One region of the Aeromonas rivuli genome, then DNA from elsewhere that is predicted to be linked to it. Evidence: riboswitches for the same ligand, from Rfam matches in the RefSeq annotation. Region 1 holds a riboswitch; the other holds the start of a gene.
What was found. Region 1 has a riboswitch for lysine ahead of lysC (lysine-sensitive aspartokinase 3). Riboswitches for the same ligand answer to the same signal wherever they lie in the genome.
Positions count from the first base shown of each region.

Region 2: another riboswitch for lysine. It lies ahead of KYK33_RS08785 (Na+/H+ antiporter NhaC family protein); the one in region 1 lies ahead of lysC (lysine-sensitive aspartokinase 3).

Region 1 covers NZ_CP079742.1:2,531,955-2,542,910, forward strand. Annotated here, with positions in the region: gene KYK33_RS11750 (hypothetical protein) at 1-178, shown strand, start outside; gene KYK33_RS11755 (alpha/beta fold hydrolase) at 362-1,150, opposite strand; gene KYK33_RS11760 (MmcQ/YjbR family DNA-binding protein) at 1,259-1,615, shown strand; gene KYK33_RS11765 (GNAT family N-acetyltransferase) at 1,612-2,121, shown strand; gene KYK33_RS11770 (DUF3802 family protein) at 2,185-2,520, shown strand; gene msrA (peptide-methionine (S)-S-oxide reductase MsrA) at 2,832-3,464, opposite strand; gene argA (amino-acid N-acetyltransferase) at 3,750-5,078, shown strand; lysine riboswitch at 5,188-5,413, shown strand; gene lysC (lysine-sensitive aspartokinase 3) at 5,502-6,854, shown strand; gene KYK33_RS11790 (protein kinase family protein) at 6,944-8,020, opposite strand; gene KYK33_RS11795 (LTA synthase family protein) at 8,274-10,535, shown strand; gene KYK33_RS11800 (S66 family peptidase) at 10,660-10,956, opposite strand, start outside.
Region 2 covers NZ_CP079742.1:1,849,468-1,860,423, reverse strand. Annotated here, with positions in the region: gene KYK33_RS08795 (flavohemoglobin expression-modulating QEGLA motif protein) at 1-506, shown strand, start outside; gene KYK33_RS08790 (thymidine kinase) at 613-1,194, opposite strand; gene KYK33_RS08785 (Na+/H+ antiporter NhaC family protein) at 1,280-2,854, opposite strand; lysine riboswitch at 2,939-3,110, opposite strand; gene KYK33_RS08780 (H-NS family histone-like protein) at 3,429-3,830, shown strand; gene KYK33_RS08775 (cob(I)yrinic acid a,c-diamide adenosyltransferase) at 3,928-4,488, opposite strand; gene KYK33_RS08770 (DUF3820 family protein) at 4,485-4,715, opposite strand; gene queE (7-carboxy-7-deazaguanine synthase QueE) at 4,716-5,387, opposite strand; gene queC (7-cyano-7-deazaguanine synthase QueC) at 5,439-6,128, opposite strand; gene KYK33_RS08755 (tRNA-uridine aminocarboxypropyltransferase) at 6,142-6,765, opposite strand; gene rrtA (rhombosortase) at 6,764-7,342, shown strand; gene pyrF (orotidine-5'-phosphate decarboxylase) at 7,317-8,018, opposite strand; gene lapB (lipopolysaccharide assembly protein LapB) at 8,034-9,200, opposite strand; gene KYK33_RS08735 (LapA family protein) at 9,210-9,506, opposite strand; gene ihfB (integration host factor subunit beta) at 9,665-9,949, opposite strand; gene rpsA (30S ribosomal protein S1) at 10,042-10,956, opposite strand, start outside.

The DNA.
Region 1 (10,956 bases):
CAGAGACAAGCGTTTTACTGACAACTATCAAATCCCTATTGTTCGTTATGGTGAGCTACATCTGAAATCTAAATCTGGTTTAAATGAAGTATATATGTTCAGCAAACCTGAATCCGCAAGGGAATTTAAGAATCTATTCGATGAATATAAAACAGCATTAATAAAGGATGGCGTTTGAAATTATATATCTGGCGTAGGTTAGAATAGCGGAGCGTATTCGGATGATCGTGGATGGAACGTTCGAACCTCTCCAGTCTCGAGATAATTCTCGGGTCGATTATATTTTTGTCGATGGTCGCTATCGAACTCTGTAACAACGAGGCAATTCGCTGTTTTGCTTCACCTCGCTCAACTCAACCACCTATGCCGCGACCGTCTGGCTGGATATAAACGCCAACGACTGCCGATTAAAGTGCTCCGGCTGCTCAACATTGCAGACATGGCCGCAGTTCTCGATGATGGCGAGCTGGCTGTAGGGGTCGCGGGCCACCTGCTCGCGCACCGGGGAGAGGAACATGTGATCCTCCTGCCCCATCACATAGAGGGTCGGGATCGGCAGGGCGCGCTCCTTGAAGTAGCGCATCAAGGGGTTCACCTCGGCGGCGAGGCGGAACCAGCGTTTGAACTCCTTCTGGCACAATTTCCGGGCCTCGCGCACGAACAGGTTGCGGGACTCCTGATGGTGCTGGCGCGGCATGATGATGAAGGCGAACAACCGGTAGAGCCACATGTAGGGCAGAATATGCTGGCCGACCCGGCCGAGCTGCACCAGCACCCTGGAGCGGATGTCGAGGCGCAGTATGGCGCCGCCGAGCACCATGCTCTTGACCCGCTCGGGGCAGAGCTCGGCCAGGTGGCGAATGAGGATGGTGCCAAGGGAAATGCCGACAAAATGGGCGCGGGGAATGCGCAGGTGATCGAGCAGGCGCTGGATGTCCTCGGTCACGGCCCGAAAGCTGTAGTGCCCCTTGACCACTTGCTGCAACTGGTGGGATTGGCCGTGGCCGCGCAAATCCAGCAGCAGCACGTTGAAGTGCTCCCGATAGGCGCGCAGTTGCTTGAACCAGATGTTGGAGCTGCCACCGGCGCCGTGCACGAACACCACCCAATCCCGATCGGGGCCAAGCTCAAAGGTCTTGTGGTACAACATCTTATGGGCTCCCGGGGGGTTGAGGGATATACTCGGCGAGCATATTAACAGAAGGGGCGCCCCGCTGAATATGCTGTCACTCATCATCGGACCAGCACGGAGCCCCGCATGACCCTCTCTCTTTTGCGTGAATTTCTGCTCAGCCTGCCCGGCGCCCAGGAGGATACCCCCTTCGGCCCGGAGTTCCTGGTCTATCGCATCGCCGGCAAGATGTTCGCCCTGGTCAACTGGCAGGCCGAGCCGCTGACCATCAACCTCAAGTGCGAGCCTGAGCTGGCGCTCTTGCTGCGCGAGATCCACCCCGAAGTGAAACCCGGCTGGCACATGAACAAGCAGCACTGGAATACGGTGACCCTGAGCGAGAGTCTGGACGCCGCGCTCTGGCAGGGCTGGATCCTGCACTCCTATGAGCGGGTGGTGGCGGGTTTGCCCAAGGCCAAACGACCGCAGGCGGTGAAATCATGACGATATCGCAACCATCATCAGGCAGCCAAGAGCGTGATACCTTGCGCTGCGTGCCACTGTGCGCCGCCCACATCCCGCGCCTCGCAGACCTGTTCGAGCGCACTGTGCGCGAACTTGGCCCCGAGCATTACAGCCCGGAGCAGGTCGAGCAGTGGGCCCGGGGGGGCCAGCATCCCGGCTTTGCCGACCAGTTGCAGGCTCATCTCGGTTGGGTACTGGAGCAGGGCGACACCTTGCAGGGCTTTATCACCCTGAGCCCGGATGGCCATCTCGGCCTGCTCTATGTGGCGCCGGAGCTGCGCAGACGGGGACTGGCCAGTTTGCTCATTCGCCGCCTGCTGCAAGAGGCCAGGGCCCTGGGCCTGACGTGCATCGACACCGAAGCGAGCCTGTTCAGCTACCCGCTGTTCCTGCGCCATGGCTTTGAGCTGGACGGATTGGAGCAGGTAAGCCGGGGCGGTGTCAGCTTCACCCGTCACCGCCTGCACTTGAACTTACACGGATGAGCTTGCCAAGCTGAGCCTGGCCACTAGAATACGCCCTGATTTTTTCGATGAGGTAGAGACCCCATGGTGGTTGAGAGTGATGGCTACATAGCACTGATTGAATATCTGGTTGAACGGCTCAGCCTGTTCGAGGGCCACCAACAGGGGCCAGGGAGCCTGACCATAGAAGATCTGGTCAGCGAGCGAGTCGCCAGCAGTCTGATGACCCTGTGCGAGCAAAACCCCCAACTCGATGCCACCTTGCGTTTCGTGATGATGCAGGAGGCCGATGCGGTGGTCGCCGATCTGGAAGAGGTGCTCTCCGCCGTCTGGCTGCAGGCCCCGACCGAGCCGCAACTTGCTTTTTTGAACGAATTTATTGACCTTATCAAGAACCTGTTCGACAGCGCCATCAACTGACCCCGACCCGCAAGGGGTGTCAAATGAAAGGAGGACTCTGGCTCCCTCACGCGCTCTGATCTTGGAAACTGACCCGGCAAGTGGCTCGCAATGTTTTGATTGATAAGCGGAAATGAGAAGGGCCGCCCCCTGGAGGGCGGCCCCGCTTGCTATCATGGTTGGGAGGCTCATCATGTGTCTGGCATCGCGGCCATCCTTGGCTGCTATCTAGTTAGTCTACTCCTGTGGCCGCAAGTTCCTTTTTTGTTCCACTTTATTTCAACTTTTTTGCAACCCCTGATAACAAGCTCCGAAAGGAAACGTTCCTGGCATTAACGGGCCAGACTGGGGGGCAGGCAGACGCCGATGCCACCGAGGCCGCAATAACCTTCCGGATTTTTATGCAGATATTGCTGATGATAATCCTCGGCGTAGTAGTAGGGCGCAAACGGCACTATCTGGGTGGTGATGGTGCGTGTATCACCGCTCGCCACCATGGCCTCCTGATAGGCGGACAGGCTCGCCTCGGCCAGCGCTTTTTGCTGCTCATCGGCATAGAAGATGACGGATCTGTACTGGCTGCCCACGTCCCCGCCCTGGCGCATGCCCTGGGCCGGATCATGATGCTCCCAGAACAGGCGCAGCAGATCCTGGTAGCTTATCTGCGCCGGATCGAACACCAGTTGCACCGTCTCGGCGTGCCCGGTCTGACCGCTGCACACCTCTTTATAGGTCGGATTGGGGGTATGCCCGCCCTGATAGCCAGCCGTGCTCGAATAGATGCCTGGCTGCTGCCAGAACAGGCGCTCGACTCCCCAGAAGCAACCCATGCCAAACCAGGCCCGGGCCAGGCCCTCGGGCCAGGGACCCTGGGTCGGGTGACCGTTGACCGCGTGCACCTGACCAATCACCATGGCTTCATCGCGACCCGGCAGGGCCTGGTCGGCTGACAACATCTGTTCCATCTGTTCATCCTTAAATAGCGAGGCAGGCTCGCGCCGCTGGCACGCCGCCGGTCCCTGACATCGGCAAGAGCTGTGAAGATAAGGAGTTTGCCCGTTTGGATCAACCGCCCTCGCCTCCCGGGGGCCACTCTCCTTGGCGCCCATCCTGCCCCTGTCATCTCCCTCAGGTAGACCAGCCCTGCCTCCCCATCGGCAATAAATCGCACAAAATCAATATTTAGTCTTGATTTGTGAATTTATTTTCATATATTGGGCCCATTGCTGTTTTTTATGGATGTATCTCGAGTGCGTGAACGTGAACCCAGCCTGGTCCATGCCTTTCGGCAGTCCACCCCCTATGTCAACGTACACAGGGGCGCCACCTTTGTGCTCATGATGGGGGGCGAGTCGGTCGCTCATCCCAACTTTGCCAATATTGTCAGTGACATCGCCCTGTTGCAGACCCTCGGGATCCGCCTCGTGCTGGTGTTCGGCGCCCGCCCCCAGAATGATGAAGCCCTGGCCCGCGCCAACATAGACGCCCAGTACCACAAGCGGATCAGAGTCACCGACGATCAGAGCTTCGCCCTCATCAAGCAGGTCAGTGGCGGTATGCAATTCGACATCACCGCCAAGCTCTCCATGGGCTTGGCCAATACCCCCATGCAGGGCGCCCGGATCAGCGTGGTGAGTGGCAACTTCGTCACCGCCCAGCCCCTGGGAGTCGATGACGGGGTCGACTACTACCACAGTGGCCGGGTGCGCCGCATCGACGTCGAGGGGATCGTTCGCCAACTCGATCAGCAGAACCTGGTGCTCATCTCCCCCATCGGCTGCTCGGTCACCGGCGAGAGCTTCAATCTCACCTCCGAAGAGGTGGCCCGCCGCATCGCCGTGGATCTCAAGGCCGACAAGCTGATCTGTTTCAGCTCAAGCCAGGGGGTCATGGACCGTCATGGTCAGGCCGTCTCCGAGCTCTTCCCCGAGCAGGCGGAAGAGTACCTGATTGAGCTGGAGCAGGCGGGTGAGGAGATGTCCGGCACGGCTCGCTACCTGAGAGCGGCCATCGCCTCTTGTCGCGGCGGTGTGCCCCGCTCTCATCTGGTCAGCTACCAGGAAGATGGCGCCATGCTGCAGGAGCTGTTCAGCCGCGAGGGGCTGGGCACCCAGATAGTGCGCGAGAGCGCCGAGCAGGCCCGCGCCGCCACCATAGAGGACATTGGCGGCATCCTGGATCTCATACGCCCGCTGGAAGAGGACGGGATCCTGGTGCGCCGCTCCCGGGAGCAGCTGGAGATGGAGATCGACAAGTTCACCATCATAGAGCGTGACGGCCTCATCATCGGCTGCGCCGCCCTCTACTGCTTCATGGAAGAGGCCATGGCCGAGATGGCCTGCGTCGCCATCCATCCCGAGTATCGCAACTCCAACCGGGGGGATCAGCTGGTCGCCAAGGTGGCTGAGCGGGCCAAGCGGCTCGGCATACGCCAGCTGTTCGTGCTGACCACCCGCTCCATCCACTGGTTCCGGGAGCGCGGTTTCGAGCCCCTGGAGGTCGAGGCCCTGCCGGTGGAGCGTCAGCGGCTCTACAACTGGCAGCGCCGCTCCAAGGTTTTGTCGAAGACTATTTTTTAAGCTGTTGATTTTGTGCTGTCTTCGATGGGAGATTGAACTTTTTTCGAAACTCGATTGACAGTGCAATCCAACGCGGGTTATTTCTAATTGCACTCCATCCCCAGCGGATGGAGCCAGAAGAGGAGCGTTGCCCAGGTAGATCGGAGCAGGACACCAGCGTCCAGTGATGCCGATTGAGGGGGAGCAGCGCCGAGATGGTGCAGGAGACTGGTCTTCTCATCGTCGGCTACGGGGGCTGAATCCCCCGGGTTGTCATCGGTAGTGTTCATCCAATACCCGCGCCAGACTCTGGTCGGGTACTGGATGGGTTCTACAGGTGGAGCGCTTCTGGCCGGGATCCTTCGCTATTCCTGCCATTTTCTGCCCTCCCCTGTCTATTTCCCCCACGGATCCGGATTTTTGATATTTAGACAGGAGCATGCAATGAACCCTTTCAATGTCGCCAAGTTTGGCGGAACCAGCGTCGCCAATGCCGCCGCCATGAACAACTGTGCCAACATAGTGCTGGCCAACCCGGCAACCCGTCTGGTGGTGCTGAGCGCCAGCTCCGGCGTGACCAACCTGCTGGTCGCCCTGGCCCAGGGCGAGCTCGATGAAGGGGAGCGCGAGGCGCAACTCGGCAAATTGGCCGATATCCAGCAGAGCATATTGCAAGACCTCGGCCAGCCGAGCGAAGCCTCTGCCATCATCCATGGCCTGCTCGGCGACATTCGCAAGATGGCGCTGCAAGCCACCCAGCACACCGATGCCGAGCTGGCCGATCGCCTCATCGCCTGTGGCGAACTCATGTCCACCCGCCTCTTTACCGAGCTATTGTGCCAGCGCGGCGTCAAGGCCCAGTGGCAGGATGCGCGCCAACTGCTGCGCACCGACAGCCGCTTTGGCAAGGCGAGCGTGGATCTGAATGCCAGCCGCGCCCTGTGCCAGCAAGCGCTGGCCCCTCTGCTCGGCGACACCCTCGTCATCACCCAGGGCTTTATCGGCGCCGACGGCGATGGCCGCACCACCACCCTGGGCCGGGGTGGCTCGGACTACAGCGCCGCCCTCTTTACCGAGGCCCTGGACGCCGCCGCCATCGAGATCTGGACCGATGTTCCCGGTATCTACACCACGGATCCACGTCTGGTGACCCGCGCTCGCCCCATTCCCGAAATCAGTTTTTCAGAGGCGGCCGAGATGGCGACCTTCGGCGCCAAGGTGCTGCACCCCTCCACCCTGCAACCCGCCGTGCGCTGCGATATCCCGGTGTTTGTCGGCTCCAGCAAGGATCCCCAGGCCGGTGGCACCTGGATCCGCGCCAGCACCCAGAGCAGCCCGCTGTTTCGCGCCGTGGCCCTGCGCCGCCAGCAGGTGCTGGTCACCCTGCACAGCCTCAACATGTTCCACGCCTACGGCTTCCTGGCCGAGGTGTTCGGCATACTCGCCCGTCACCGCATCTCGGTGGATCTCATCACCACCTCTGAGGTGAGCGTGTCGCTGACCCTGGATCACACCGGCAGCCAGAGCAACGGTGAGCCCGTGCTCGGCGACAAGGTACTGGCCGAGCTGGGTCAGCTGTGCAAGGTGAAGGTAGAGACGGGGCTCGCGCTGGTGGCCCTCATCGGCAACCGGATGAGCGAGGCAACCGGGGTCGGCAGCCGGGTGTTCGACGCCATGCGCGATCACAACATCCGCATGATCTGTTATGGCGCCAGCGCCCATAACCTCTGCTTCCTGGTCAACGAAGGCGAGGCTAACCAGATAGTGAATCGCCTGCACCAGGAGCTGCTCGACTGAGCCAGCCGGGCTTGACGACAACAAGGGCGCCATCAGGCGCCCTTGTTGTTTGTGGCCAGCGCCTCAGAGGGGCGGTGTCACGCTGTGACTCACACCCGCTCAGGGGGGAGCTGCCAGCTCTTGGCCTGCTCGCGCTGGCTCGCCAGCAGGGCGAGCAGCTCACCCTGGCTCTGGTTGATCTGGGTGCCCCCGGCAAGCAGCTCCTCATAACAGTGGCCCAGGGCATGCTCCAGCCAGTCGAGGCGCTTGAGGGTGAGCGGGGTACAGCTCTGGCCACTGAGGTCGTCTTGCACATCCAGCCAATGGCTGCGGTACATGTCCTTGAGCCAGTTGGCCGCCAGCCCCTCCTCGCTTGCCAGGGCGGTGCGCCACTCCTGCTCGAGGCCCACCAGCCGCGCGAGCACGGGCTCGCAGGCCCCCTCCCGGCCAAGGCGAGCCAGCTCCTGCTCGGCCCAGGCCAAGGTGAGGCCGCGCCAGTAGGCAAATTGCGGCAACGGATTGGCAACCCCGAGCCAGAGTCCCGACAGGGTGCGGGTCTCGAGCCTCTCCACCACATGAAACGCCGGATCGCACAGGCCATTGGAGTTGAACTCGAAGCGGGGGTCGAAGGGCCACATGTAGCCAAAATCGAACACGCTGATCTGCTGGCCATCATCGAGCAGGTTGCCCGGGCTCGGATCCCAGTCAAACCATCCCCAGCGCGCCAGCTCCCCCTGTACCGCCAGCATCTGGGCCAGATTGCGCTCATTGAGGCGCTGTACAGGGTCGCCACGCAACCAGGGGGAGAGCAGTATGCCGGCCTGGGCCGATCCAAAGCTGGTGCAGACCACATGGGGCAAGAGGGTGGGGTGTTGTTCGCGCAGGGCCTCTATCTCCCGCCTGCGCTCCAGCTCGGTGAGAAAGGCGGTCTGGCCATCGATGTTGGCCACTCGCGACTCGGGAAGGCGCCGCTTGAGGCACCAGTGATGCCCCTCGACCTTGAGGTGGAACACCTGGGCGGTGAGGCCACTGTGATACACCTCGAGCACGGCGGGGTGCCCCTCGTGCAGGCTTTGCAACTGCGCGAGGGTCAGAGGGCAATCGCGCTCACGGCCGATCTGGATCTCTTCATCACACTGCAACATCTGCAGCAATCTCGCCTGGCGTCCAACAACCTTAGGATTCATTGCAGCCTCCCCCATCGTTATTGAGAGAGTAAACAGCTCTGTGCTTGGCCCGCCAGCCCCTTCATCTGATGATGCCGCTTTCATCACAGAAAGAGCCACCGCCAGCGGACCCCGATCACACAAGCGCCATCCAGGCTTCAGCATCAATTCATTTATCTGTCATTAAATTGACAAGCTGGAACAAGCCCAGCACCATCGGGTCAAAATTAAAACAAGCCAAGTCTGCCTCGCAACGCTCAAAGGATGAGCCCTTATGTCTCTCTCTCACCCCGGCCGCCATTCCCTACGGGTTTCTCTGCTGCCAGCCCTGACCCTGGCACTGCTGTTTGTGCTGCTGCTGTTTACCCTGCTGCTGCCAAAGCTAGGCCCGGCCAACCTGCTGAGCCCGGCCACGCCGCTGATACTGGGCCCGGCCGACAACCCGGTCGCCACCCTGGTGCGCCACTCCCTGCTCTACAAGAGTGACAATCGCGGTCTCTATCTGGTGGTGCACAGCCAGTGGCAACTGAGAAAGCCGTTGCAAGCCAGCGATCGGGTACTGGTCGAGCTGCTCGGCGAGCAGGGGCAGCGTATCGACCAGCTGCGCCAGCGGGCCGACAAGAGACAAAAGTGTGGCAAGCAAGGCTGTACCCTCGACATCAACAGCACGCTCAGGGCGCCGGACGATGCACTGTCTAACCACTATCAGCTGAGGGTCGGTCTGCTGCTGGCAGACCGGGAGGAGAGCGGCGAGTTTCGCCAGATCTTGCAGCCCCTGCCGGAGCAGGGCTTCAATCTCAGCTACCTGTTGATAAGCCTTGGGCTGGCCTTGCTGATCTGCGCCGCAATCTTGCGCATCTGCCTGCCCTTGCTGCGCCAGAACCTCTGGTGGCGCCTGCTCGGCTGCCTGCTGCTCGGCAACCTCACCTTCGTGTTGCTCCATGGCTTCGTGGTGTTCAGGGTCGGTGAGTTCCTGCTCTGGTCCGGCTTTCGACCCGAGCACTACTACCTGGCATGGGGCAGCATGGTGCTGGGCTGGGGGCTGTGCGCCCTTGCCGGTTTCAATCTCTACATGGGGCTGATATTCACCCTGTTATGCGCCGTGGGTCTGCTCGCCAATTTCATGAAGATTGCCATCTACGGCGTGCCCCTTGGCGGGGACGATCTCGGCAATCTGCTGGCCCTGGCGCGGATCCTCACCGAACAGCATCCCGTGCTGCCCTGGCTGACAGGCCTGGCGCTGATCGGGCTCTGCTGGTATTTCGCCCTGTCCCGCTGGGTGCTGCGCGCCCTAGCCGCCACCGTCGCCTTCTTCGCCCTGTGCGTGTTCGCGACCCAGGCGGGCAATCTGCTGCTCGGTGCCAACATCCGCTACGTGGACAGGGCGGTCAATTATCACAGAGACATCATCCGCTCAGGCCCCGGCCTCTACCTGTTCAACCTGGTCAACGAGATGCTGCAAAGCGGCAATATCTTCCGTTATCCGTTGCAGGCCAATGATCTCACCCCGCAGCTGAGCCAGCTGCCAAACCAGACGGCGCCACGCTGGGATCTGGTGATCGTGCTGCAATACGAATCCCTCTGGCTCAACTGGAAGGCCAACATCTGTGCCCCCGCCCCCACCCTCAACCTGCCCGCCAGCGTGCAGCAGTGGCAAAAAACCATTCACTCCCCCACCACGGGGGGCATGACGGTGCTGGCGGAGTTCGAGATGAATACCGGTTTGCCGGTCGGCCTGCTCAAGCAGGGCATAGTGCCTTACTACTACTTGCGTGACCGGGTGCCGGGCCTGGCCCAGACCGCCAAGGCGAGCGGTTATCGCACCCTGTTCGCCCACCCCTATACCGAGAAATTCTGGGGGCGGGAGAAGGCCATTCCTGCCCTTGGCTATGAGGAGCGCTGGTTTATCGATCGTTTCACCAGCCTGGAGCACAAGGGACTCTATGTCTCGGACCATGCCCTCATCGATCACCTGCTAAGGCGCAGCGAACAAGACAGCCAGCCCCTGTTTGCCTATGCGGTCACCATGCAGGGCCATGGCCCCTTCGATGCGGCCCGCTATCAGGCCCAGGAACTCGACAAGGCCTGCCCGGACATGGATCCGGCCCAGCGGCAGCTGCTCAATACCTACTACACGGGGGTGGTCGATGCCATGGCTTCCCTCGAATACCTGCTCAAGGTGCTCGATGGCAGTGACAAGCGCTATCTGGTGCTCGCCTTTGGCGATCATCAGCCCTTCCTGATGTCGGCCAGCGAGGGCATTCATGGCAAGCAAGCCCCCCGGGATGCCGGCTACCAGATCCCCATGATGGCCTTCACCCGGGATGATGGCAGCATCGAACTCGAACGCCAGTTTGGCGCCGTGCGCCAGCTCTATCAGATGGGCCAGGAGACCCGGGCCCTGCTGGCCGGGGATCTCACGCCGCTGGCCGACAAGCCGCTGCTCCATCCGGTATTGGGGGAAGAGAAGGGGTTCAAGGCCGCGCCCCTGGTGCCGCAGATCCGCGAGAGCTTCCGCCCGGACAGCCTGCCCTGACGGCCAGCGCCGTTGCCAAGGGCCCCTCTCGCCGTGCTCCTTGATACCGGGCCAGGCGAGATGCATCAGACAAGAGGCCGCCCCAGGCGGCCTCTTTCTCACCTATTCATGGGGTCAAGCGCGCTCAAGAGCACCAAGGCTCAAGCAGTCGCAACTGCTGGCGGTCAAGATCCAGCTCGGCCTGGATCCCCAGGGGCAGGGTCAACATGGGGTGGGTATGGGCACAATCAAACTCAGCCAATATGGGGAAGCTCGGCTCGCCAATCACCTCCAGCAGGATATCGAGGGGGCCCTTGCCGCTGCCCTGATCGTTGAAGCCCTCGTGTTTGCCAAGCAGCAGGGCGCCAATCCGGCTGAAGACGCCGCACAGCTTGAGGTGGGCGAAACTGCGCTCCACCGTCTCGGCGGATTTGAGGCTGTC
Region 2 (10,956 bases), 680 kb from region 1:
GCATCTCGGACAGGGTGATGGCCATCGACATGGCCGAGAATGGCGCGGACTTCATCGAACTCTATCGCCATTTTCTGGACAAGGGCGCGAGCGAGCATGATGCCTACAAGATCACCCAACGCGTATTCCGGGGCGGCATGGTGGCGGGGGGCGCCTGCTTTACCAAGGATCTCTCCTACGTAAAGGGCTATGTGGAGACGGTCAACTTCATCCGCAGCGCCGTGTTGGAGGGCGTACCCGAAATATTGCCCATGCTGTTTGTGGGCAAGGTGACCCTGGATGACATTCCTGTGCTCTATCAGCACTATCTGGAGGGGCTGATCGCCGCCCCCAAGTACCTGCCCCCCATGTTCCGTGACCTGACAGGTCTCTATGTCTGGTTCGGTTTCGCCTCCGGCATGTCCCTTGTCGATATAGGCCGGGTTCAGCAGCACTTTCGTCAGCTGTTTCATCGACTGCCGGTGGCAGATCCCATCATTACCCCGGTCGACAGCGAATTCGATTAAGCTCCCCGCCTCCCCTGCCTGAGCCACTTCCCATGGCTGCACCCACCATCAGAAAAGGGCCCGACCGGGCCCTTTTCATCCTAATTCAAGCCTGCACTAGCTGAACTTAACGAAATGCCCGGCCAGCCAGATAGTGCTTGCGGCACAGGGAGACATAACGGGCATTGCCCCCTATCTCCACCTGAGCGCCATCCCGCACCACCTGACCATCGGCATTGACCCTGGCATTCATGTGCGCCTTGTTGCCACACCAGCAGATGCTCTTGAGCTCTTCCACCTTGTCGGCCAGACAGAGCAGATGGTAGGAGCCCGGGAACAGCTCGGCACGAAAATCAATCTTGAGGCCATAGGCAATCACGGGAATACCCGCCTCATCCACCACCCGGGCCAGCTGATAGACCTGCTCCTTGGTGAGAAATTGCGCCTCATCGACGATGAACACATCGATGGCCTGCTCCGCATGGCGAGCCTTGACCATCTCGAACAGATCGCAGCTGTCGCTAAACACCTCCACCTTTAACGTCAACCCGACCCTGGCGCTGATCACCCCGAGTCCGGATCTGTCATCAATGGCTGGCGTCATGGCCAGAGGGTGCATGCCCCGCTCGAGATAGTTGAAGTGTGCCTGGATCAATTGGGTGGATTTGCCCGAATTCATCGCGGCGAATTTGTAATGTAGTGAGGCCATGCCTGCTCCGATACCAATTTATGGCGCGCATGCTAACGCAGCATGGCGTCAAAAACAAAGGGGCCCGCAGGCCCCTCATCATTCATCAGGCGGTGGCTGCCGCCTTCTGATTGGCTCTCAGGTAGAAGAGTGTCACCCCGAGGAACCAGACGCCGCTGGTGACAAAACCTGCGCCGACCGAGTGGGTCAGCCCCAGCACCAGGTAGCCGAAGGCAGCGCCGATGGCGATGGTCAGCGCATAGGGCAGCTGCGTCATCACGTGGTCGATATGATGGCAACCGGCCCCCGTGGAGGAGAGGATGGTGGTGTCCGATATCGGTGAACAGTGATCGCCAAATACGGCCCCGGCCAGCACCGCAGAAAGCATCGGCAACATCATGCTTATCTCGCTGGCAGCAGCCATATCACCGGCCAGAGGCAGCATGATACCGAAGGTACCCCAGCTGGTGCCGGTGGCAAACGCCATGGCGCCGGAGAGGCAGAACATCACCACAGGCAGCAACTCGATGGGGAGCCCGCTCTGGGCCAGGGAAGCCAGATATTTACCGGTCTCCACATCGCGGATGACGGCGCCGATGGCCCAGGCAAACACCAGAATATAGATGGCGGGCAGCATGGCCATGACGCCGTGCTTGATGACCTCGAGCCAGGTGCGCAGGCTCAGTCCCATGCGCAGAGTCAGCACCACGGCCACCCCAAGCCCGCACAGGCCGCCATTGACCAGAGAGGCACCCACATCGGTATTCTCGAACGCGCCCAGCACCCCGAACGGCAGTCCTTTCTCGGCCAGGGCAGCAGCCCCGGTGGCCATCATGAAATAGACGGTGGACGCGGTCAGGGTCAGGATAGGCAACACCAGATCGAGGACCCGGCCGCGACTGGAGACCGGCAGATCGCCGCTGCTGCCGGGGGGCACACCCTTGGCCGGATCCCACAACTGCCCTTTGAGGGCGCGCTGCTCATGCTCACGCATGGGACCGATGTCGAGCTGGAACACTATCACCACCAATACCATGGCCAGGGTGAACAGGGCATAGAAGTTCATGGGGATCATCTGCACGAAGGCAGAAATGGGACTCTGATCCTGGATACCATGGGCCGTCAAGATGCCGCCGATGAGGGCGATGATATAAGCTCCCCAGGAGGAGATCGGCATCAACACACAGACAGGGGCGGCGGTTGAATCAAGCAGATAGGCCAGCTTGGCCCGGGAGATATTGAAGCGATCGGTCAGCGGACGGCAGATGGTGCCCACCGACAGACTGTGAAAATAGTCATCGATGAAGAACAGGAACACCAGCAGGCCGGTCAGCAGCTTGGCCCCCCGTCGGTCCTGGATACGCTGCGCCGCCCATTCTGCAAATGCCAGCGTCGCGCCCGACACCGTCAGCAGACTGATGATGCCGCCCAGTAGCAGCAGGAATATCAGTATATTGACGTTCCAGCCATTCAAGGCGCCGTCAGCCCAGAATATCCCCTTGGCCACCTGGCCGAGATACTCGGCACTGGCCAGGGGGGCAAACTGATTTACCAGCAGGCAGCCCAGCACGATGCCGACGCCGAGGGAGAGCAGCACCTTGCGGGTCGTGACGGCCAGTATGACTGCCGCCAAAGGGGGAATGAGGGACCACGCCGAATCGGCGTAATGGGTAATGTCCATGATCTCTTGACACCTACAACATAAGGTGGAGATCTACCGAGAGGATAAAGAAGAAAATGAGCCCGCGAAGGGTTACTCCTCAGCCCCTTCAGTAGCGCTCCATAGTGATTGACTATGGCAGTACTGCACCTGTTCGATGCAGTCCCAGCGACCCTGCATGATGGCATGATCACTTCGGCGCTGGCTCCTTTCCTCATACTTCACAGGCATCACCCTCCGCATGAGTAGTTATAGGCAGCGCGCCTCTACTTAAAAGGTATTCGGCGGGCATTTTATCGTGCTGACATTTTATATCAAGTTTTTTGATTTAATACTCATTCGAATCAAGTCTTTCCGCATAATGGCAGTGAGAGATATCACGAAGGAGAGATCTGACGAGATTTTAGCCTGACACCCACCTTGATGAGGTTTCTCACCCTAATTAACCCGTCGACAGGGATTAAAAAATAATGATCTTAATTTCAGGAAATTATTTATTAATTATCTCGACTTGACTTAATGTCGTCCTGACGTATAAATTACCAGAAAATAGTTATCCAATATTTATCCCTTTCTTGCTCGCATGGTAACCACTATGACTGAATTTCTGAAAGTACTGCTGAATATCCGTAGCCTGCGTGCCGCTTGCCGTGAGCTGACTCTGGAACAACTGGAAGAAGGGCTGGAGAAATTCTCCGCCATCGTTGCTGAACGTCAGCAAGATGAAGCCGTCGATCGTCAAGCTCGCGAAGAGCGTCAGCGTAAAATCAATGAATATACCGAAATGCTGAAAGCCGCGGGGATCGACCCAGCTGAATTGGTTAGCACGGCTCCTTCCGCCGAACCGGCTAAAGGCAGCAAGCGCGCTCCGCGTCCGCCGAAATACCGTTATGATGATAACGGTGTCGAGAAAACCTGGACCGGTCAGGGTCGTATGCCTTCCGCTATCGCCAAGGCCGTTGAAGCAGGTAAATCCCTGGCAGATTTCGCTATCTGATTTATCCAGGCATTCCCTATAAAAAAACCTCGCATGGCGAGGTTTTTTTTTGCTCCAGACAAGGTTGCTCACTCTGTCGTCAGAACCATCTGGGTATTTACCTGTCTGCCGCTTTAATCCAATGCACTTCCGGCTTGCCCTCTTGGCAGACCAGGTAGCGAGCCAGGGTAAAGAACCAGTCGCTGAGCCGGTTGACGTAGGGGATGACGGCAGGGTTGATCTGCTCCTGTTCAGCCAGGACAAGCAGCTGTCGCTCACAGCGCCGCGTCAGTGTCCGTACCACATGGGCCAGGGCAGCCGCTTCAGATCCGCCGGGTAGAATAAACTGGCGCAGCGGCGCTAATTGTTCAGTGTAATGATCGATCTGGGATTCCAGTCGCGTCGTCCACTCCTCCCTGACCTGCCAAATAGCACTCGACTGCGCCTCACTCGAAAATGCCAATTCACCTCCCAGGTCAAACAACTCTTGCTGAATGAGGGTCAACTCGGCTAATACCTGGGGTTGCTGATCGGTTATTTTCGCAGCAAGAAGACCTATATGAGAATTTAATTCATCTATGTCGCCATAACTGGCCACTCTCTGATGACTTTTGGCAATGCGGCTACCATCTGCCAATCGGGTCATCCCCTTGTCGCCTTGCCGGGTATATATTCTCATACTGATATCCTATCGATGATGGGTAGTATCATGGACTCGAGCCCATTTAATTTTATCTCATACGCCAATGCCAGTGATTGCCCCAGAGAGCCAGCCGGAAATCCACTCCGCGCCATCCACACCAGATAAGGTTCAGGTAAATCGATGAGCCTGCGCCCCCGATATTTGCCATAAGGCATTGGCGTGGCCAGAGTCAGCAATATCTGTTCGTCAGGCAAGCCGGTCATTTAATCGATTTCCAGATATTTATGAGTCTGGATAGAGAGGCGCCAATTACGTTCAATACAGACCGCCATGGCAAGCTGGGTTGCCCTGGGTTTCTGGCTGATGGGTTGCAGCGCGATCACCACATCCTCGCGCAGCTGGGCGCCGGCGAGCAGGGCATCCAGCTCCTCGACATGTCGCATCATTGCCACAGGATGCTTGATTTCATTGGCCCTGGCCAAGGCGTTGGGCAACACAGTCAAGCCGCCAGCCATCCCTATTTTAGGGGATACGGTGACCCAGGTCGCCGGATGGGTCAGCACCTCGCTGGTACCGCTCGTTTCTATCTGCAGCTGATAACCGGCCTGGTACAGGGTCTCGCTGAGCTCGTTCAGATCATAGAGGCAGGGTTCCCCTCCGGTGATCACCACGTGCTTGGCCCGATAACCCAGCTCGGCAAAACTGGCCAATATCTGGGCGCCGCTCATCGGGCTCCAACCATCGGATTCGTTAGAGCAATCCAGCACCTGGCTGACCGGCACCTGGCGCGCCGGATCCACCACCCAGGTATGACGGGTGTCACACCAGGGGCAGCCGACGGGACAGCCCTGCAGGCGCACGAAGATAGCGGGCAGGCCGGTGAACACCCCCTCCCCCTGTATGGTCTGAAAAATTTCGTTAATCGGGTAGAGCATCATAAAACTACTGGTTACCAATCACTGTGACCCCGTGCGGGGTGAATAAGGCTAGCGCCCCTGTTTGTGTTGCAGACGCAGGCTGACGCCTGCCCGATCAGCCAGATACTGATCCAGACCACGGCGGCGCAGTATGCAGGCGGGACAGGTCCCACAGCCATCGCCAATCAGGCCGTTGTAGCACGTCAATGTTTGTTCGCGCACCAGGTTCAGCTGGCCGAACGTATCGGCGAGCGCCCAGGTCTCGGCCTTGTCGAGCCACATCAAGGGCGTCTCGAAACGCAAGCCACGATCCAGTCCCAGCGCCACCGCATGGTTAAGCGCCTTGACGAACTCATCGCGGCAATCGGGATAACCGGAGAAATCCGTCTCGCAGACCCCGGTGATCACCGCCTCCGCGCCCACTTGATAGGCATAGATGGCCGCCAGGGTCAGGAAGAGTATGTTACGGCCCGGCACGAAGGTGTTGGGCAAGCCATTGTCCTGCAACTCGCCACTGACCGGAATATCGTCCCGGGTCAGGGCCGATATGGCCAGCTCCCCCAGCAAGGTGACATCCATCACCTTGTGGGCAGCCACGCCCAGCACCTTGGATAGGGTGCGGGCCGTCTCAATCTCCGCCAGATGGCGCTGACCATAGTCGAAGGTAATGGCGTGAACCTCGTCATATTGCGCCTTGGCCTGTACCAGACAGGTGGTACTGTCCTGACCGCCACTGAACACCACAACTGCTTTTCTCACTTGATAGATCCTCTTAAGGGCGCAGGGCCGCTGGCTTGCGCGTCGAATAGGAGAGCCACTGCTCGTTGAGACGATGGAACAGATTCGGCAAGGGGGCATATTTGGCCGGGTCGCCCTCCCATTGCGATAACAGATGATAGCCCGCCTCCAGGGTCGACAAGGCCGTGGCAAAAGGCTTTTTGCGGATAAGGTACTGGCCTTGGGCGGTGGCGAGGGCAATGCGCGGCAAGGCGGCTAGCGCCGGGTTCAGACAGAGCATTTTATAAGCCTTGCGCCAGGTGCCATCGAGCAGCAGGAAGCAAGGCTCTCCCTGGGCTGAGGCCGGGGGCAAGGCACGCAACTCGGCCAGAGGCCGGGCCTGTTCATCGGGCCAGAGCAGATAGCAGGGACGAGTGGCCAGCAACTGCATCAGTGCCGGGTGCTCGCTGAACGTCTCCCCGACCCAGATCTGGGCCTCGGTCAGGCTGGCGGCCAGCAGGGACGCGGTACCCTTGGGATGCCCCACCTCACTCGGGTGTTGCAAAATGACCAGGGGGGCCCGATTCACCACGGGATGAATATATTCGCATAGACAGGCTTTGAGGGCGCGGACGCAGCGTGTACAGTAGCGACTGTTTTGTTCGTTGGGCCCTTTCATGTTGTCAGTCAAATCCGGGCTATTCTGGCTCATCACGCTTTCACTCGCCTGCCTGATCCTCTTCTTTACCGTGCCAAACGATCTCATCGCCTTCAACCGGACGCTGATAGCTCAGGGAGAAGGGTGGCGCATCATAACAGGCAATCTGGCTCACACCAATCTGTGGCACCTGCTGCTCAACCTCGCCGGCCTGCTGGTGCTCTATGCCTTGTTCTGTGATTACCTGCAGGGTTGGGCCTTGCCGCGGCTGCTGGCAGTGCTCAGTCTCGCCGTGGGCCTGGGCCTGTGGTATGGCTATCCGCACACCCAATGGTACATGGGCCTGTCCGGCATGCTGCATGGGCTCTTCGTTTGGGGGGCCATTCAAGACATTCGCCACCGCCGTCATTCGGGCTGGCTCATGCTGCTGGGGATTGCCATCAAACTGGGACTGGATCACTACTCCGGGGGGGATGGTCCGGCCGCCATGCTGATCGGGGCCAAGGTACACATAGGGTCACATCTGGTCGGTGCGGGAGCAGGCCTGGTGCTTGGCCTGCTCACGCTCTTGGTCAGCGGCTGGCGAGATCGTCGTTGATTTCTGCAAGGGTCAGAGCCGGATCGGCCGATTGGGTGATCGGACGCCCAATCACCAGATAGTCCGCCCCCGCAGCCACTGCCTCACGGGGCGTCATCACCCGGCGCTGATCGCCCTGTGCCACGCCCAGAGGGCGTATTCCTGGCGTCACCAAGGTAAAGTCATCCCCCAGCGCGGCCTTCAACTCCCTCGCTTCGTTGGCAGAACAGACCACTCCATCGAGCCCGGATGCCCTGGCAAGGCGAGCCAGGCGCAGCACCTGTTCGGCCGGGCTGATATCCAGACCAATGCCCTGCAAATCCTCTTGTTCCATGCTGGTCAGTACCGTCACGCCAATGAGCAACGGCGCTTTATCGCCATAAGGCACGAGGGCTGCTTTGGCGGCCCGCATCATGCGCTCTCCCCCGCTGGCATGCACGTTCACCATCCAGACACCCAATTCGGCACTGGCCGCAACGGCCTTGGCAACCGTATTGGGGATGTCGTGAAACTTCAGATCCAGGAAGACGTCGAAGCCCTTGGCAACCAGCTGACGCACGAACTGGGGGCCAAACAGCGTGAACATCTCCTTGCCCACCTTGAGGCGGCACTGGGTCGGTGAGACCCGTTCAACGAAGGCCAGGGCATCGGCTTCACACTGATAATCCAGCGCGACCAGAACTTTGGGATCTAGCATTTCTCTTCCTATAGGTTATTCACCGTCCAGACCACGGATCGGCTTGATGGAGCCCCACTGCCGGCAGGAGGGACATTGCCAGAACAAGGAGTGGGTGGCAAAGCCACACTGGCGGCACTTGTGGGTTGATTTTATTTTGATCTGTTCGCCGACCAACTGCTGTAACAGCTCCAGGCTCTCCTTGGCGGGGCCTGGCTCCGCACTGGCAAGCTGGAAGCCTACCAGCTGGTAGAAACCCTTCATGGAGGGGTGGCGGCGCAACTGCCGCAATACCAGGGCACGAGCCTGGTGCAGGCCATCACGCTCTCCCACCAGCTTGGCCAGCGCCAGGGTGACACTCACCCCTGCGTGATCTTCCACCGCTTTCTCAAGCAACGGGATAAGCTCGGCACTGCGGCCCAGCTTTTCATAACAGTCGCTCAGCAGTGGCATGGCTTCGGAGGCAAAATCGATATCCTGCTCGAAGACGCGCAGCAGTTCGCGGCTCGCCTGCAGGTAATCGCCCTCCTCCATGTCCAGCTTGGCCAAACGCAGGCTGGCTCGAGCGCAATGGGGATTGACCCCCAATGCCTTCTTCAGACGAGCACGCCCCTCACTCAGGTCGCCATCCATCAGTGCCTGCTCAGCCAGTTCGCAATGGAAATGGGAGATGGGCTCGGCCAGCTTCTTGCCGGGGAATTTTTGCAGACGCTGGGCAACCAGAATAGCCTGCTGCCAATCCCGCAGCTGTTGATGAATGATCAGCAACTGGGTGAGCGCCGTCTCCTCGAAATCGCCATCCTCGCACAGCTCAACCCAGATGGCCTCAGCCCTGTCGAGCAGACCGGCAGCCAGAAAATCCCGCGCCAGCTCTTGCAGGGCAAGTTGGCGCTGTTCGCGCGTCAGCTCGCGGCTGACCAGGTTCTGGTGGATCTTGATGGCGCGATCGACCTCCCCACGCTGACGAAACAGATTGCCGAGGGAGAGATGGGTTTCGATGGTGTCGCTGTCGACTTCAAGCAACTGAATGAAGAGATCGACGGCCTTGTCAGACTCGTCGGAGAGCAAATAGTTAAGGCCCGCCACATATTGGCGGGAAAACTGGTTGCTCTGTTTCTGGGTGTCCTGGCGAACACTCCTGCGCCCCATATACCAGCCGTAACCGGCTGCAATGGGTAACAACAGGAAAAGCAGTTCAAGCATGGAGGAACGTTATTCCTTACCGGACCCCTTGTCCGATGCAGTGGCTAGTTCTAACTGGCGAGATTGCCGACGCACGGTGCGATTCAAGGTGCGATTCTGCAGCTTGAGGCGCAGGAACAAGAGGCCAAAGACCAGCCAGCCAAGCAGGAAGCCGGTACCAAAAAAGAGGCCAAGCAAGAGGGAAAGGGAAAACTCGCCTTGGGCAATCAGATAGTTGAATTGCACCAACTGACCATTCTGTGAGCCGAGGGCCAGGGTGAAGATAAAGACCAACACCAGCGGGATAAGGGCCAAGATACGCTTCATAGGATCTTCCTGTCAGTATCGAAAAAGACCTGATGATTATCCTTAAAATCCACGGCAGACTCTAGAGCGAATGGGAAAAGACTTTCAGAAACAAGTGAATTGGCACAATTAAAGGGACAAAAACAAAAAAGGCATACTCAGGTATGCCGTTTTCTGCATTATTCAACGAGGTTGACGCGTTCGCGTAACTCTTTACCCGGTTTGAAGTGCGGGACATATTTGCCCGTCAATTCCACCTTGTCGCCAGTCTTGGGATTTCGCCCGACCCGCGGAGCACGATAGTGCAGAGAAAAGCTGCCAAAACCGCGAATTTCAATCCGATCGCCGTTTTGTAAAGTCGATGCCATCTGCTCAAGGATCTCCTTGATAGCGGCCTCAACATCCTTAGCCGGCATATGCATGCGGCTCGCAGCCAGTTGTTCGATGAGGTCTGATTTGGTCATAACGTTAAATCTCCTTCCCCGATCACATGCAATATTCATGACGTCAAAATAAAAAAGGGCGGCGTGATGCCGCCCTTTTCTCGCATCAAGGATTACTCACCCTTGGCTGCTTTGAACGCTTCCATCATAGCATTGCTGAACACAACTTCTTCTTGTTGGTTCAGGCTATCGATAGCAACGCGTTCGTCAGCTTCGTCCTTAGCACGGACGGACAGGCTAACGGTGCGGTTCTTACGATCAACACCCATGAATTTGGCTTCAACTTCGTCACCGACAGACAGAACCAGCGTCGCGTCTTCTACGCGGTCACGGGCTGCATCGGAGGCACGCAGGTAGCCTTCAACGCCGTCAGCCAGTTCGATCACGGCACCTTTGGCATCAACCTCGGTAACCTTACCGATCACAATAGCACCTTTCTTGTTGTCAGCCAGGTACTTGTTGAACGGGTCTTCTTCGATCTGCTTGACGCCCAGGGAGATGCGCTCGCGCTCTGGATCCACTTGCAGAACAACGGCTTCGATCTCGTCGCCTTTCTTGAATTCACGCACGGCTTCTTCGCCCTGGTTGTTCCAGGAGATGTCAGACAGGTGAACCAGGCCGTCGATGCCGCCATCCAGACCGATGAAGATACCAAAGTCAGTGATGGACTTGATCTTGCCGGAAACACGGTCGCCTTTGGCGTGAGTTTCGGCAAACAGCTGCCACGGGTTGGATTTGCACTGCTTCAGACCCAGGGAGATACGACGACGTTCTTCGTCGATATCCAGGACCATGACATCTACCAGGTCGCCAACGTTGACAACTTTGGACGGGTGGATGTTTTTGTTGGTCCAATCCATCTCGGAAACGTGTACCAGGCCTTCAACGCCTTCTTCGATTTCAACGAAGCAGCCGTAGTCGGTCAGGTTGGTCACGCGGCCGGACAGACGAGTGGTCTCCGGGTAACGCTTGGCGATAGCAACCCAGGGATCTTCGCCCAGCTGCTTCAGACCCAGGGATACACGGGT